DNA from 2 places in the Pseudoalteromonas sp. A757 genome. Region 2 is predicted to be linked to the other one. Evidence: predicted binding sites of a transcription regulator. Region 2 holds the regulator's gene; the other holds the start of a gene.

Region 1 (7,342 bases), on a different contig from region 2:
GCTTTAGGCCGTCACGTACGTCAGGTAATGCACGACCTACGATTACACTCATTGCATAATCTAGGTATGAATTTTTTAATTCATCTTCGATATTGACTGGCAGGATTTCATTGGCGAGATCAGACATTTGACTCCACTTTCCTTCAGTGTCCACCCCTTTTGTGTCACACTACAACTTGTGTTGAGATGCTATCTGAATATCAAATTGCTTTTTCTGCTGAAGCGCCAATTAAACGCGCTTCGAAAAATAGCCGAATTGCCTCAGAGTATCAGCGGGGGCTTTGTTTATTATAAAATTCGTCAAGCATGCTAACACACTTTTTACCGTTTTACAGGTGCTATTTTTATCTAATCCCCTTTATAATGCGCTCAATTCGACGAGGAAGTTTTTTATGACCGAACATCAAAATGTAGACCCTAATGAAATCGCTAAATTTGAAGAAATAGCAGAGCGCTGGTGGGACCGAGAGGGAGAATTCAAACCATTACACGATATTAACCCATTGAGATTGGACTTTATTAACGATAAATGTGAAGGCCTATTTGCAAAAACAGTATTGGATGTCGGTTGTGGTGGTGGGATTTTAACAGAAAGCATGGCTAAGCTGGGCGCAAATGCAACCGGTATCGATATGGGACAAGAACCGCTCAATGTCGCAAAGCTTCACGCGCTAGAGGTCGGCGTTAAAGTAGACTATCAGAAAGTGCCAGTAGAAGAATTCGCAGCCTTACACCATGGCGAATTCGATGTAGTAACTTGCATGGAAATGTTAGAACACGTACCAGATCCAGAATCCATTATTCGTTCTGTCTCACAATTAGTTAAGCCCGGCGGTCATGTATTTTTTTCTACCTTAAACAAGACCACAAAAGCGTATTTACTGGCTATTGTCGCTGCTGAAAAACTGCTTAAAATGGTTCCTGAAGGCACGCATGAGCATGATAAGTTTATTCGCCCGTCTACCTTAATAGCTTGGGCTGAAAAGTACGACCTCAAAGTTAGAGCGGCAACAGGGATTAACTACAACCCTATCGGCAAAACATTTACCTTAACTAAAGACGTTTCGGTTAACTACATTCTACACTTTGAGAAGCTAGTATGATCCAAGCGGTACTATTTGATCTAGACGGCACCTTGCTGGATACCAGTGATGACTTGGGCGCTGCACTAAACCACGTTTTAACTGCTAACAAAATGCCTACTGTCGGAAAACAAGTATATAGCAGTGCGATTTCAAACGGCGTAGCAGCGATGTTGCAAGTAGGGTTTGGTGAGTCATTACAGCGCTACGATACTCAGGTATTACGTCAGGGGGTACTCGATTACTACCTTGCGAACCTGTCAGTACATTCCCAATGCTTTGCGCAGATTGGTGAGTTATTAGCGGCACTTGCAGAAAAAGAGATTCAGGTTGGGATCATGACAAACAAACCTGAGTTTTTAACACTTCCGCTACTAAAGCAGATCCCTGAACTTGCAAAGATCGAGACAGTAGTATGCGGAGATACACTAGCGGTGGCCAAGCCTCATCCAGAGCCTTTACTGTTAGTGGCATCAAAATTGGGGGTCTCACCTGAGCAGTGTATTTATGTTGGCGACGCTGAGCGAGATATTATTGCTGCGAAATCTGCAAAAATGATTAGTGCAGCAGCAATGTGGGGGTTCATTCCATCTGAAGCCGAAGCAAAGTCTTGGCATGCGGATCTCTATCTTACTAACCCATTAGACACGCTATCGCATATTTAGTGTTGATAGAAAAATAAAACACCATATATTGTGTTTTTGCTATAATAGATACGAATTTGTGTAGAAAAAAATCAGTTAGAATTTTTTTTTATTTTTGCTGAAAAGCATCATCTTTCTGTTGATTTTTCTTTGTGAGCAGATAAGTGGATTGTCATAGGTTAGTGGACACTTACATAAGTAAATTATCCCAAACTTATCCACAATTCTGCCAGAGTTGTTCTCTTGCAAATTCACGTCAACCCCACTATCTTGTGATCCCTAGCCACTAGGGCACCATATATAGTGGTGGTTTGCTAAACAATTTTATATTCGTGCGATATCTAAAGCGCGTTCCTAAGGAATACAGGCACATAACATGAACCAACAGCTATCTGTATGCAAAAGAAACGGTCGCAAAGAACCGTTAGATCTAGATAAGATCCATCGTGTCATTACATGGGCGGCAGAAGGCCTAGATAACGTCTCAGTTTCTCAGGTTGAATTAAAGTCACACATCCAGTTTTATGACGGTATTCGTACTGGTGATATCCACGAAACGATTATTAAAGCTGCAGCCGATCTGATCTCAAAAGAGTCTCCAGATTATCAGTATCTAGCCGCTCGTTTGGCTATTTTCCACTTGCGTAAGAAAGCCTATGGCTGTTTTGAGCCGCCGCACTTACACGACCATGTGGTAAAGCTGGTTGAAGACAAGCGCTATGATCAGCATCTTCTTACCGATTACACAAAAGAAGAGTTTGATGAGCTAAACAACTACATCGATCATAGCCGAGATATGAACTTCAGCTATGCAGCTGTTAAGCAGTTGGAAGGTAAATACCTTGTACAAAACCGCGTAACAGGTGAGATCTACGAAAGTGCTCAGTTCTTATATGTTCTTGTAGCTGCTAGCCTGTTTGCAAACTACCCGAAAGAAACGCGTCTAGATTACATAAAGCGATTCTACGATGCAGTTTCAACATTCAAAATTTCATTACCTACGCCAATTATGGCGGGTGTTCGTACGCCGACACGTCAGTTTAGCTCATGTGTACTTATAGAATGTGCTGATAGCCTAGATTCAATCAACGCAACTTCTTCTGCGATTGTAAAATACGTCAGTCAGCGCGCTGGTATCGGTATTAACGCTGGTCGTATTCGTGCGCTAGGTAGCCCAATCAGAAATGGTGAAGCGTATCACACAGGATGTATTCCGTTTTATAAGCACTTCCAAACGGCTGTTAAAAGCTGTTCTCAAGGTGGTGTACGTGGTGGCGCAGCGACCCTATTCTACCCGCTTTGGCATCTTGAAGTTGAAAACCTATTAGTACTAAAAAATAACCGTGGTGTTGAAGAGAACCGCGTGCGTCATCTGGATTATGGCGTGCAGTTCAACAAAACCATGTATAGCCGCCTAATTAAAGATGACTATATCACGCTATTTAGTCCATCAGATGTGCCTGGTCTTTACGACGCATTCTTTGAAGATCAAGATAAATTCGAAGAACTGTATGTTAAGTACGAGCAAGATGAATCTATCCGTAAGAAACGCATTAAAGCGATTGAGTTATTCTCAATGTTTGCGCAAGAACGTGCGAGCACTGGTCGTATTTATCTACAAAACGTTGATCACTGTAATACACACAGTCCGTTTGACTCTAAGGTTGCACCGATCCGCCAGTCAAACCTATGTCTTGAAATTGCACTACCGACTAAGCCTCTAAGCCACGTAAACGACCCTGAAGGTGAAATTGCACTATGTACGCTTTCCGCATTTAACTTGGGTGCCATCAAGTCTCTAGACGAGTTAGAAGAGTTAGCTGAGCTTGCGGTTCGCGCACTTGATAACTTATTAGACTATCAAGACTACCCCGTACCTGCTGCGTACAATGCAACGATGAGACGCCGTACACTGGGTATCGGTGTGATTAACTTTGCTTATTACCTTGCAAAGAATGGCGTTAAGTACTCCGACGGTAGCGCTAACGGCCTAACACATAAAACATTTGAAGCCATTCAATACTATCTGATGAAAGCTTCGAATGAATTGGCAAAAGAGCGCGGCGCTTGTCCTAAATTTAACGAAACGACGTACTCACAAGGTATTATGCCAATAGATACTTATAAGCGTGATCTTGATAAAGTATGCGAAGAGCCATTGCATCTGGATTGGGATTCACTAAGAGCAAGTATCCAAGAACACGGTATGCGCAACTCAACGTTGTCTGCCTTGATGCCATCTGAAACATCATCACAAATTTCAAACGCAACAAACGGTATCGAACCACCTCGTGGTCATATCAGTGTTAAAGCGAGTAAAGATGGTATCTTGAAGCAAGTAGTACCAGAGTACGACCGCCTCAAAGATAACTATGAGCTACTTTGGGATATTCCATCTAACGATGGTTACCTTGCATTAGTTGGTATTATGCAAAAGTTCATCGATCAAACTATCTCTGCAAATACCAATTATGATCCAAGTAAGTTTGAAGCGGGTAAAGTTCCTATGAAGCTATTGCTCAAAGACTTACTCACCGCATACAAACTTGGTGTTAAAACGCTTTACTACCATAACACCCGTGACGGTGCTTCAGATGCTCAAGATGAGTTAAAACCAGAAGCAGAAGACGATGGTTGTGAAGGCGGCGCTTGTAAGATATAACTTTTATGCGGGTGGTCTTCACCCGCTTTTTTAGGTATTGAGTAACACATTTATGGCATATTCTACGTTTAGCAGAAATCATAACGACCAATTAAAAGAACCGATGTTTTTTGGACAGACTGTTAATGTATCTCGCTACGACCAACAGAAGTTTCCTATTTTCGAAAAGCTAATTGAAAAGCAACTATCGTTTTTCTGGCGTCCAGAAGAAGTAGACGTAAGTAAAGATAGGTTGGACTTTCAGGCACTTCCTGAGCACGAAAGACATATCTTTTTGAGCAACCTAAAATATCAAACATTGCTAGACAGTGTTCAAGGCCGCTCTCCAAACGTTGCGCTTTTACCGATTGTCTCCATTCCTGAGCTTGAAACCTGGATCGAAACTTGGGCATTTAGTGAAACTATTCACAGTCGCTCTTACACTCACATTATTCGTAATGTAACGCAAAATCCAGAATTGATCTTTGATGACATCGTGGGCAATGACAAAATTGTTGAACGTGCGGATGCAGTTACCAAGTACTACGACGAACTGATTGAAAAAGTGAGCCTTTACAATCAGTACGGCGAAGGCAAACATGAAATTAACGGCACAACGGTCGTCATTAACTTGTTTGAACTTAAAAAGCTCCTATATCTTTGCATCATGTCTGTAAACATCTTAGAAGCAATCCGTTTCTACGTAAGTTTTGCCTGTTCGTTTGCTTTTGCTGAGCGCGAGCTTATGGAAGGTAATGCGAAAATCATCAAGCTAATCGCACGTGATGAAGCGCTACATCTGTCTGGTACACAGCACATGCTGAATATCATGCAAGAAGGTAAAGATGATCCTGAAATGTCTATCGTGGCAGCGCAATGTCGTGAAGAAGCAATTAAGATGTTTGTTGAGGCCGCTGAGCAGGAAAAAGAATGGGCTGAGTATCTATTTAAAGACGGTTCGATGATTGGTCTGAACAAAGATATCTTGTGTCAATACGTCGAGTACATCACAAATATTCGTATGTCAGCAGTTGGTTTACCAACGCAATTCGAAACTAAATCAAACCCTATTCCGTGGATCAATGCTTGGCTTGTGTCTGACAATGTTCAGGTTGCACCACAGGAAGCAGAGATCAGCTCATACCTTGTTGGACAAATCGACTCTGAAGTCGATGCCTCTGACTTTGGCGACTTCGACCTGTAATGGTTGAAAAGCCACCCTTCCTAATTCAGGTTGAGAATATTGAGGAGCCACTGGAATATGTGGCTTCTTCGTCTTCGATACTCGAAACCCTTGAAGCCGCAAATATTGAAGTCCCCTATCAATGCCGCGAGGGTTTTTGCGGCGCCTGCCGCGCCAAGCTCATCGAAGGGCAAACACAATACGCGAACGAGCCACTTGCTTTTGTGAGAGATGGAGAAATTTTATTGTGCTGTAGCAGACCCACAAGCCATATTAAAATAGAGTTGCCCTAGATAGCATGAATTCAAAAGAATACTTTGTTCTCTAGCCGTAGCCGTTGTCCCTTATCACTGCGTTAAATCAGCTTGGTAATTTGAGCACGAATATAGTGCTCGTTATCAGTAATACTCAGCGCCCCATTTTCAAGAATCACATCCCAATGCAAACTTCGTGTCAGCATTTCACACAAATCAGCCACAAAAACAGCGGGAATACTAAACACAGATAGCGAACCAATAAACTGTAACTGCACTCGACGCTCTTCAAACCATTGCTCACCGTCGGCACACAACACCACGACCTTAGTATAAAGCTTTTCATACTTAAGTATCTCTTCAACCTCGTAAGTGCCAATAAACAAAGCGACTTCAATTTGTTCGTTTTCATCTTCGAGCCATACATCAGGCCAATACTTTTTCTCCGTCTTACTCCACTTTGCAGGCTTATCAAAAGACAGCGCACAGATCCCGAGCAATTTCATCGCAAAGTGTTCGCTACTTTCTTTTGACAACATAGCTGTAGTAAAAACTTCTTCATGATGGCTATGATGAAATAAGTCAGCAACCTTAATCCTTGCCTTGAAAACAAATGGCTTGTTCATAATGTTGTGCCCATTTTGACTTATTCCTTAACTATAGCTGCAATTCCAATTTCAACAACACCCAAGTTATAGTATAACGTTATTGATCCACTATATTTGTAGTGTTATATTATCACCCTAGTTGCCAAATAGGCTCACTCGTTCAATACATAATCTAACTCGTGGTAATAAAATATGTTTAAGCAGTCTCTTATCGCCAGCGCATTAATTTCAATTATCGGTGCAGCGCCAGCTTATGCTGCACAACTAACAGGTAAAGTTGTTGACGCAAACAACCAACCACTTAGTAATGTAACCATCCACCTACATGGCAAAAGCAAGTCAGTTAAATCAGATAAGAATGGCCAATTTACCATTGAAATAGATGCTGATTCTCAATTACACGTTACTAAGCCTAATTATCTTGATAAGCGTGTAGATGTAGATGAAGCCCAAGGATTTGTTCGAGTCGAATTAAAACCAACATCTGTCGAAAGCATTGTTGTTTACTCTTCTGCTCTACACAAAAATAACATGGAAATGACTTCTCCTGTCAGTGTGTTAAGTGGTGATGAGTTAAAAAATCATGCAAAACCAACGCTAGGTGAAACACTAAAAGGCCAACCTGGGATCAATGCCAGCTATTTTGGTCCGGTTAGTTCAAGTCCTATTATCCGTGGTTTAGATGGTCCTCGCGTAAAAATTACGCAAAATGGTTTAGACAGTAGCGACGCCTCGCGCGTTGGTCCGGATCACGCAAACACTAATGATTCGCTAGCCGCGCAGCAAATTGAAGTGCTAAGGGGCCCTGCAACCCTACTCTACGGCTCAGGTGCAATCGGTGGGGTGGTTAATGTCGTTGATAATCGTATTCCTACTGACGTAATCGATAGCCTCCAGGGTGCTGCCGACTACAGCCATGATACCAACTCA
Region 2 (7,342 bases):
CCAGACGGCGTACCGTTTGATAACTGGGAGCTGGCGCTTGAGAAAGCGGAGTCTGGCTTTGATTTACAACAGGTTAGCCAGTTTGTGAGACAAAATCATTTAATTAACCCTGTGATTGTCGATTGTAGTGCAGCTCAGTTCGTTGCCGATGGCTATTTAGATTTTCTTAATGCGGGCTTTCATGTCGTTGCGGCTAACAAAAAAGCTAACACTGGCAGCTATGAGTATTATCAATCACTGCAGCAAGCTGCACTAGCTAAGCGCCGTCACTTTCTATACGAAACTAACGTTGGCGCCGGACTCCCTGTATTAGACAACCTTAAACTGCTGTTTGGCGCAGGAGATGAACTGCTTTCATTCAGTGGCATTTTATCTGGCTCGCTATCGTATATCTTTGGCGTATTGTCGGACGGTTTATCGCTATCCGAAGCGACAGAGAAAGCCAAACAAAGCGGTTTTACAGAGCCAGATCCGCGTGATGACTTATCTGGTACGGATGTCGCGCGTAAGCTGCTTATCATAGCCCGTGAATCGGGGCTGCCGTTGGAACTCAGTGATATTGAAGTTGAATCTGTGTTGCCTGAAGGGTTTGCAGAGGGCGCCAATGTTGATGAATTTATGGCGCAATTACCGCAATTAGACGACGCGTTCGCAGCACGTATTGCTGCGGCAAACGCACAAGGCCAAGTGCTACGTTATGTCGGTTCAATCGTAGACGGTAAATGCCGCGTTGGCATTGAAGCGGTAGATAAAGAGCACGCTCTGTACGATATTCGCGATGGTGAAAACGCACTGGCTATTTTAAGCCAATATTATCAACCAAAGCCTTTTGTGATCAGAGGTTATGGCGCGGGCGCAGAGGTAACCTCTGCAGGCGTATTTGCTGATATCCTAAAAACGCTGTCGAGGTAGGAGTTATGAAAACATTTTATGCACCAGCGTCTATGGGCAATTTTTGTGTTGGCTTTGATGCCCTTGGCGCCGCACTCCAGCCTATTGATGGCAGTTTACTGGGTGATCAGGTCAGCGTTGAAGCCGCAGAGCGTGATACGTTCAATTGTATTGGTCCATACGCTGAAAAGCTCTCCGCCGATCCTAAAGATAATTTGGCGTTTCAGTGCTTACAGCACTTTAAACAGCATGTGGCACCCAACATGCCTGCGGTTGCCATGACCTTGTATAAAGGGCTCCCTGTTGGTTCAGGTCTAGGTTCAAGTGCTTGCTCTGTGGTTGCCGCTTTTGCTGCACTCAATGATTTTGCTAATACACAATTAAGCCAAGAGGCGCTTATTGAGTTGATGGCCGACTTTGAAGCTAAGGTCAGTGGTGGTCGTCACTACGACAACATCACGCCCTGCTACCTTGGTGGGCTACAACTGACAGCAGACTGCATTCCAAGTAAAGCAATCAGCGTTGCGCATAATGAAAGCTGGTTTTATGTTATTGCATACCCTGGCTTTGCGTTGAATACAGCGAAAGCAAGACAAGCACTACCACAGCAGTTTTCTTTGCATGATACGGTGGAATTTGCCCAGCGACTGTCGGGCTTTTGCTTATTGATGCAGTCAGGTCAATTTGACAAAGCACTGTCGATGATGAAAGACAGTATTGCCGAGGAAGCGAGAGCACCACTCATTGCCGGCTTTAACGAAGCTAAAGACGCGCTACCAGCCCTCGGTGCCGAGCTGGTGAGCATTTCAGGGGCTGGGCCTACGCTATTTAGCATTTGTAAGTCTGAGCAACAGGCAAATGCAGTGCAGCAGTGGTTGCAACAAAATTACATTAATGAAGCGGGTTTTAGCCATATTTGCCGATTAGATGCGCAAGGCACAAGAGAATTAAAGGATCAAAAGTAATGAAATTAGTGAATTTAAAAGACGAACATCAGGTTGTTTCATTTGTAGAAGCGGTAAAAATTGGTTTAGGCCGTAACCAAGGGGTCTTTTTTCCTCCTACATTTGAGCGTATTGCGGATGTTGATGCATTACTTGAATTACCTTTTGCTGAGCGTAGTGCCAAGGTACTACATCACCTTATTGGTGATGAACTACCACAAGATACGCTCGATGCGATGGTAAAACGCGCCTTTAATTTCCCGGCTAAGCTAGTAGAAGTTGCTAAGAATCAGCATTGCTTAGAGTTGTTTCATGGTCCAACATTAGCGTTTAAAGACTTTGGCGGCCGCTTTATGGCGGAATGCATTAGCATGTTTAATCAAGGTGAGCGTGTGACTATCCTCACGGCAACAAGTGGTGATACAGGCGCCGCCGTTGCCCATGCATTTTATGAAAAAGAAAATGTCGATGTTGTGATCCTTTATCCTCATGGCAAAATCTCCCTTGCTCAACAAAAGCTGTTTACAACACTTGGGAAAAACATTCATTGTTATGCTGTAGATGGTAGCTTTGATGACTGCCAAGCGATGGTGAAGTCAGCATTTCTTGATGACGAGGTAAAGCAAAAGCTTGGTCTTAATTCGGCAAACTCAATCAATATCAGCCGCTTAGTAGCGCAAGTGTGTTATTACTTTGAAGCACTAGCGCAATTACCTAAGTCTCAGCGTGATAAAGTACATGTTTCAGTACCAAGTGGTAACTTCGGTAACGTCTGTGCAGCGATGATTGCAGCGGCGATTGGATTACCTATTGCCAAGTTAAGTGCCACGACAAACCAAAATGATACAGTGCCCCGTTACATCGCCTCGGGTGAGTGGCAACCAAACGACACTTTGGAGTCACTTTCTAATGCGATGGACGTGAGTAAACCTAATAACTGGCCTCGAGTTGAAATCATGTTGGAAAGAGGGGATTTTAACAAACATGACTTTTATTCACGTTCGGTGTCGGAAGCACGCACTCAAACAGTGATGCAAGAATTACATGATAAAGGTTACTTGGCCGAGCCGCACACTGCGATAGCCTACGAGGGATTAGCGCTGGACTCTCAAGCGGATGAAACCGGGATTTTCCTTGCCACTGCACATCCTGCGAAGTTTAAAGAATCTGTAGAAGGTGTTTTAAATCAGGAGCTTGATATGCCGAAACCGTTGGCCGATGCATTGCAAAAACCATGTTTAGCTGAGCCACTTAGCGCGGATTATGATGCTTTGAAGGCAGCAATGTTAGCAAAACTCAACTAAATCAGAGAGCTTGTCTGGGTGGGTAGAATGCCCATTCAGATAAGGTCAATTTCGAGACTATATTAGCTTTTCAAATGCAACTTAGGTTGTCTTATTTAAAATATTAATGTTTAAATAAAAAAATATCATCGCGATAGGGGTGTGAAATAAATTCAATCCCTGCTTAAATATGCCCATGCTGATTTCATAGGCAAACTGGTTATCTTGTGATGCTAGATTGTCTTTAAAAATACCCTTACGTTTACCTAGGAGAAACCATGTTAGAACGTAACATGAATATTGCAGATTTTGACCCAGAACTATTTGCAGCGATTGAAGCAGAAACTTCACGTCAAGAAGAGCACATCGAGCTTATCGCTTCTGAGAACTACTGTAGCCCACGTGTACTTGAAGCGCAGGGTTCTCAGCTAACAAACAAGTATGCTGAAGGTTACCCAGGTAAGCGTTACTACGGCGGTTGTGAGCACGTTGACGTGGTTGAGCAACTTGCGATTGACCGCGCCAATGCGTTATTTGGTTCGACTTACGCAAACGTTCAGCCTCACGCTGGCTCACAAGCAAACGCGGCGGTATTCCAAGCGTTACTTCAGCCACATGACACTGTACTAGGTATGAGCCTTGCTCACGGTGGTCACTTAACGCACGGTTCACACGTAAACTTCTCTGGTAAAACGTACAATGCTATCCAGTACGGTCTAAACGAAGAAACTGGTGAAATCGATTACGCGCAAGTTGAAGCGTTAGCACTTGAGCACAAGCCAAAAATGATCATCGGCGGTTTCTCTGCATACTCAGGTATCGTTGACTGGGCTAAGTTCCGCGAAATCGCTGACAAAGTAGGCGCTTACCTACTTGTTGATATGGCGCACGTTGCAGGTCTTGTTGCCGCTGGTATCTACCCAAGCCCTGTGCCTCATGCACACGTTGTAACAACAACAACGCACAAAACGCTAGCGGGTCCTCGTGGTGGTCTTATCATCTCTGCTTGTGATGATGAAGAAATCTACAAAAAGCTAAACTCTGCGGTATTCCCAGGTGGCCAAGGTGGTCCTCTATGTCACGTTATCGCTGCAAAAGCGGTTGCGTTCAAAGAAGCACTACAACCAGAGTTCAAGTCATACCAAGAGCAAGTGGTTAAAAATGCACAAGCTATGGTTGCGGTACTTCAGGAGCGTGGTTATAAAGTGGTTTCTGGCAAAACTGAAAACCATCTGTTCCTACTTGACCTGATTGATAAAGACATCACAGGTAAAGATGCGGATGCAGCGCTTGGCCGTGCAAACATCACAGTAAACAAAAACTCTGTACCAAACGACCCACGCTCACCGTTCGTTACTTCTGGTCTGCGTATCGGTTCTCCTGCGATCACTCGCCGTGGCTTTAAAGAAGCTGAGTCGAAAGAGCTTGCTGGCTGGATCTGTGACGTATTAGACAACATCAACGATGAGTCTGTACAGGCACAAGTGAAAGAAAAAGTAAAAGCAATTTGCGCTAAATTACCTGTTTACGCATAATTTCGCTCACAAAAAAGCAGTTTTTTGTTATGATTAAGGCCGCATTCAAGCGGCCTTTTTTGTTTTTGAGTCAACGAGAGCGTCTATGCATTGTCCATTCTGTACAGCCAAAGATACCAAAGTGATAGATTCACGTTTGGTTGCTTCCGGCCACCAAGTCCGTCGCCGTCGTGAGTGCATTTTATGCCACGAACGCTTTACTACCTTCGAGGGCGCAGAGCTCTTAATGCCGCGCGTGATAAAGCAAGATGGTACTAGAGAGCCGTTCAATGAAGATAAGTTACTCAATGGCATGCACCGAGCGCTGGAAAAGCGTCCCGTCAGCACAGAACAAATAGAAGAAGTAGTGCACCAAATTAAATCTCAAATTCGGGGTACTGGTGAACGCGAAGTACCAAGCGACATGATTGGCGAATGTATTATGGAAGCGCTCAAAAAGCTCGATAAAGTGGCTTATGTGCGATTTGCTTCGGTATATCGCTCTTTCGAAGATATCCGTGAGTTTGGTGAAGAAATTGCGAGGTTGGGGGATTGAGCCAGTTCACAGCGCAAGACCATGATTACATGAGCCGTGCCATCGCGCTTGCAAAGCGCGGTAAATACACCACAACACCAAACCCAAACGTCGGCTGTGTGATCGTAAAAGACGGTGAAATTGTCGGCGAAGGCGCACACTTAAAAGCAGGTGAAGGCCATGCTGAAGTACATGCGCTTAAGCAAGCTGGAGCTAAAGCCGCTGGTGCAACAGCCTATGTAACGCTTGAGCCATGTAGTCACTATGGTAGAACGCCGCCGTGTGCAAAAGGTCTGATTGACGCAGGCGTCAGCAGAGTGGTTGCAGCTATGGTTGATCCCAACCCACAGGTTGCAGGGCGTGGATTGGCAATGTTAGAAGCCGCGGGCATTACAACAGCCTATGGTTTGCTAGAGCTACAAGCTAGGGCACTAAATAATGGTTTTTTGAAACGAATGGAGTATGGAGTGCCGTTCGTGACCTGTAAACTTGCCGCTTCTGTTGATGGGAAAACCGCATTAAACAATGGCCAGAGTAAGTGGATAACCTCAGCTGCAGCGCGCTTAGACGTACAGCGCTACCGCGCGCAAAGTTGCGTGGTCTTGACCGGAGCCGATACGGTTATGGTAGACAACGCCAGACTCAATGTTCGTGAAGAATTTTTGCAAGACACCGATTATCCTCAATCTGAGCTACGCCAGCCGATACGTGCGATTATTGACTCACAAAATCGTCTGACACCAGATCTTGCGCTATTTACAATTGCATCTCCAGTGATTATTTTCCGCCGTACTATTGATAATTCAGTGCAATGGCCTCATTTCGTAGAGCAAATTGTCGTGCCTGAAATCAACGGTAAGCTCGACCTAAAAGCCGTGCTCAACAAGCTGGCTGAAAAGCACTGTAATTATGTTTGGCTTGAGGCCGGTGCCACTCTTGCGGGAGTAATGCATGAACAAGGGCTAATTGATGAATATATCATCTATTTGGCACCGAAAATAATTGGCGCTGGAAAAGGGCTGTTTAACACCACACCATTGAGTGCCATGTCGCAAATACCAGAGTTAGTGTTTGGCGACGTTTGCCAAGTGGGGCCTGATCTCAAACTTATCGCGACTAAAGAGAAGTAAAATGTTTACAGGTATTATCGAAGCAACAGGAACATTAACTCAATTGCAGCTCAAGGGCGGCGATTTAATTGTTCGTGTGACCACGACATCTCTTGATATGAGCGATGTAAACTTGGGTGATAGTATTGCCACGAACGGGGTTTGCCTGACCGTAACTGAGAAGTTTCATGATGGCTTCAAAGCCGATGTTTCTAACGAAACCTTAAGTTTGACGCGTTTTGCCGAGTACCAACAAGGCCAAAAGGTAAATCTTGAAAAGGCACTGCAGCCGATTTCACGCCTTGGCGGTCATTTGGTGTCAGGCCATGTGGATGGCATCGCTGAAGTGGTAGAGATAACCGCTAATGCCAGAGCGACTGACTATTGGTTGACTGCGCCATCATCGCTAATGAAGTATATTCCGTATAAAGGTTCGGTTGCCATTGATGGCATCAGTTTGACGGTCAATGCCGTGGAACAAAACCGCTTTAAATTGACCATAGTGCCACACACGGCGCAAGAAACGACGATTGCAGGTTTTCAAGTCGGGTCAAAACTAAACTTAGAGGTTGATCAAATCGCCCGCTACCTCGAAAGACTAATTCAGGGTGAGCCAAGCGCTGCCAGCGAGTCCACTCTCACAACCAGTCTATTGGCGAAAGCTGGCTTTATAAAGTAGCCACAGACAAAGTAAAAATGGGAAAACTATGAGTTTAAATAGTGCTGAGGAAATCATCGCGGACATTAAAGCCGGTAAAATGGTTATTTTGATGGACGATGAAGACCGAGAAAATGAAGGTGATCTGATCATTGCAGCAGAGCACATTACACCAGATGCAATTAATTTCATGGCAACATATGGTCGCGGGTTAATCTGTTTGACCATGACACAGGAGCGCTGTGAGCAGCTGAACTTGCCACTAATGGTGAAAACCAATGGCGCTCAGTTCTCTACCAACTTTACTTTGTCTATTGAAGCCGCGAAAGGCGTAACGACGGGAATTTCAGCGGCAGATCGCGCTCGTACAGTGCAAGCTGCAGTTGCCAAAGGTGCAGTACCTGATGA

The links. Region 2 encodes NrdR, which represses ribonucleotide reductase genes. Its sites were predicted from a motif close to AAACACNANATNTNGTGTTT; they were not measured.
Region 1: a site for NrdR is predicted at 2,016-2,035, ahead of nrdA (class 1a ribonucleoside-diphosphate reductase subunit alpha). Genes of this name have one in related genera too.

What each region holds. Positions count from the first base shown of each region.
Region 1 is NZ_QNQN01000073.1:185,342-192,683, forward strand. Features, by position in the region: gene gyrA (DNA gyrase subunit A) at 1-127, opposite strand, end outside; gene ubiG (bifunctional 2-polyprenyl-6-hydroxyphenol methylase/3-demethylubiquinol 3-O-methyltransferase UbiG) at 393-1,103, shown strand; gene DRB05_RS18240 (HAD-IA family hydrolase) at 1,100-1,747, shown strand; gene nrdA (class 1a ribonucleoside-diphosphate reductase subunit alpha) at 2,103-4,388, shown strand; gene nrdB (class Ia ribonucleoside-diphosphate reductase subunit beta) at 4,441-5,571, shown strand; gene yfaE (class I ribonucleotide reductase maintenance protein YfaE) at 5,571-5,843, shown strand; gene DRB05_RS18260 (YaeQ family protein) at 5,906-6,430, opposite strand; gene DRB05_RS18265 (TonB-dependent receptor) at 6,605-7,342, shown strand, end outside.
Region 2 is NZ_QNQN01000074.1:57,520-64,861, reverse strand. Features, by position in the region: gene thrA (bifunctional aspartate kinase/homoserine dehydrogenase I) at 1-912, shown strand, start outside; gene thrB (homoserine kinase) at 918-1,856, shown strand; gene thrC (threonine synthase) at 1,856-3,139, shown strand; gene glyA (serine hydroxymethyltransferase) at 3,397-4,653, shown strand; gene nrdR (transcriptional regulator NrdR) at 4,739-5,188, shown strand; gene ribD (bifunctional diaminohydroxyphosphoribosylaminopyrimidine deaminase/5-amino-6-(5-phosphoribosylamino)uracil reductase RibD) at 5,185-6,297, shown strand; gene DRB05_RS19805 (riboflavin synthase) at 6,299-6,955, shown strand; gene ribBA (bifunctional 3,4-dihydroxy-2-butanone-4-phosphate synthase/GTP cyclohydrolase II) at 6,984-7,342, shown strand, end outside.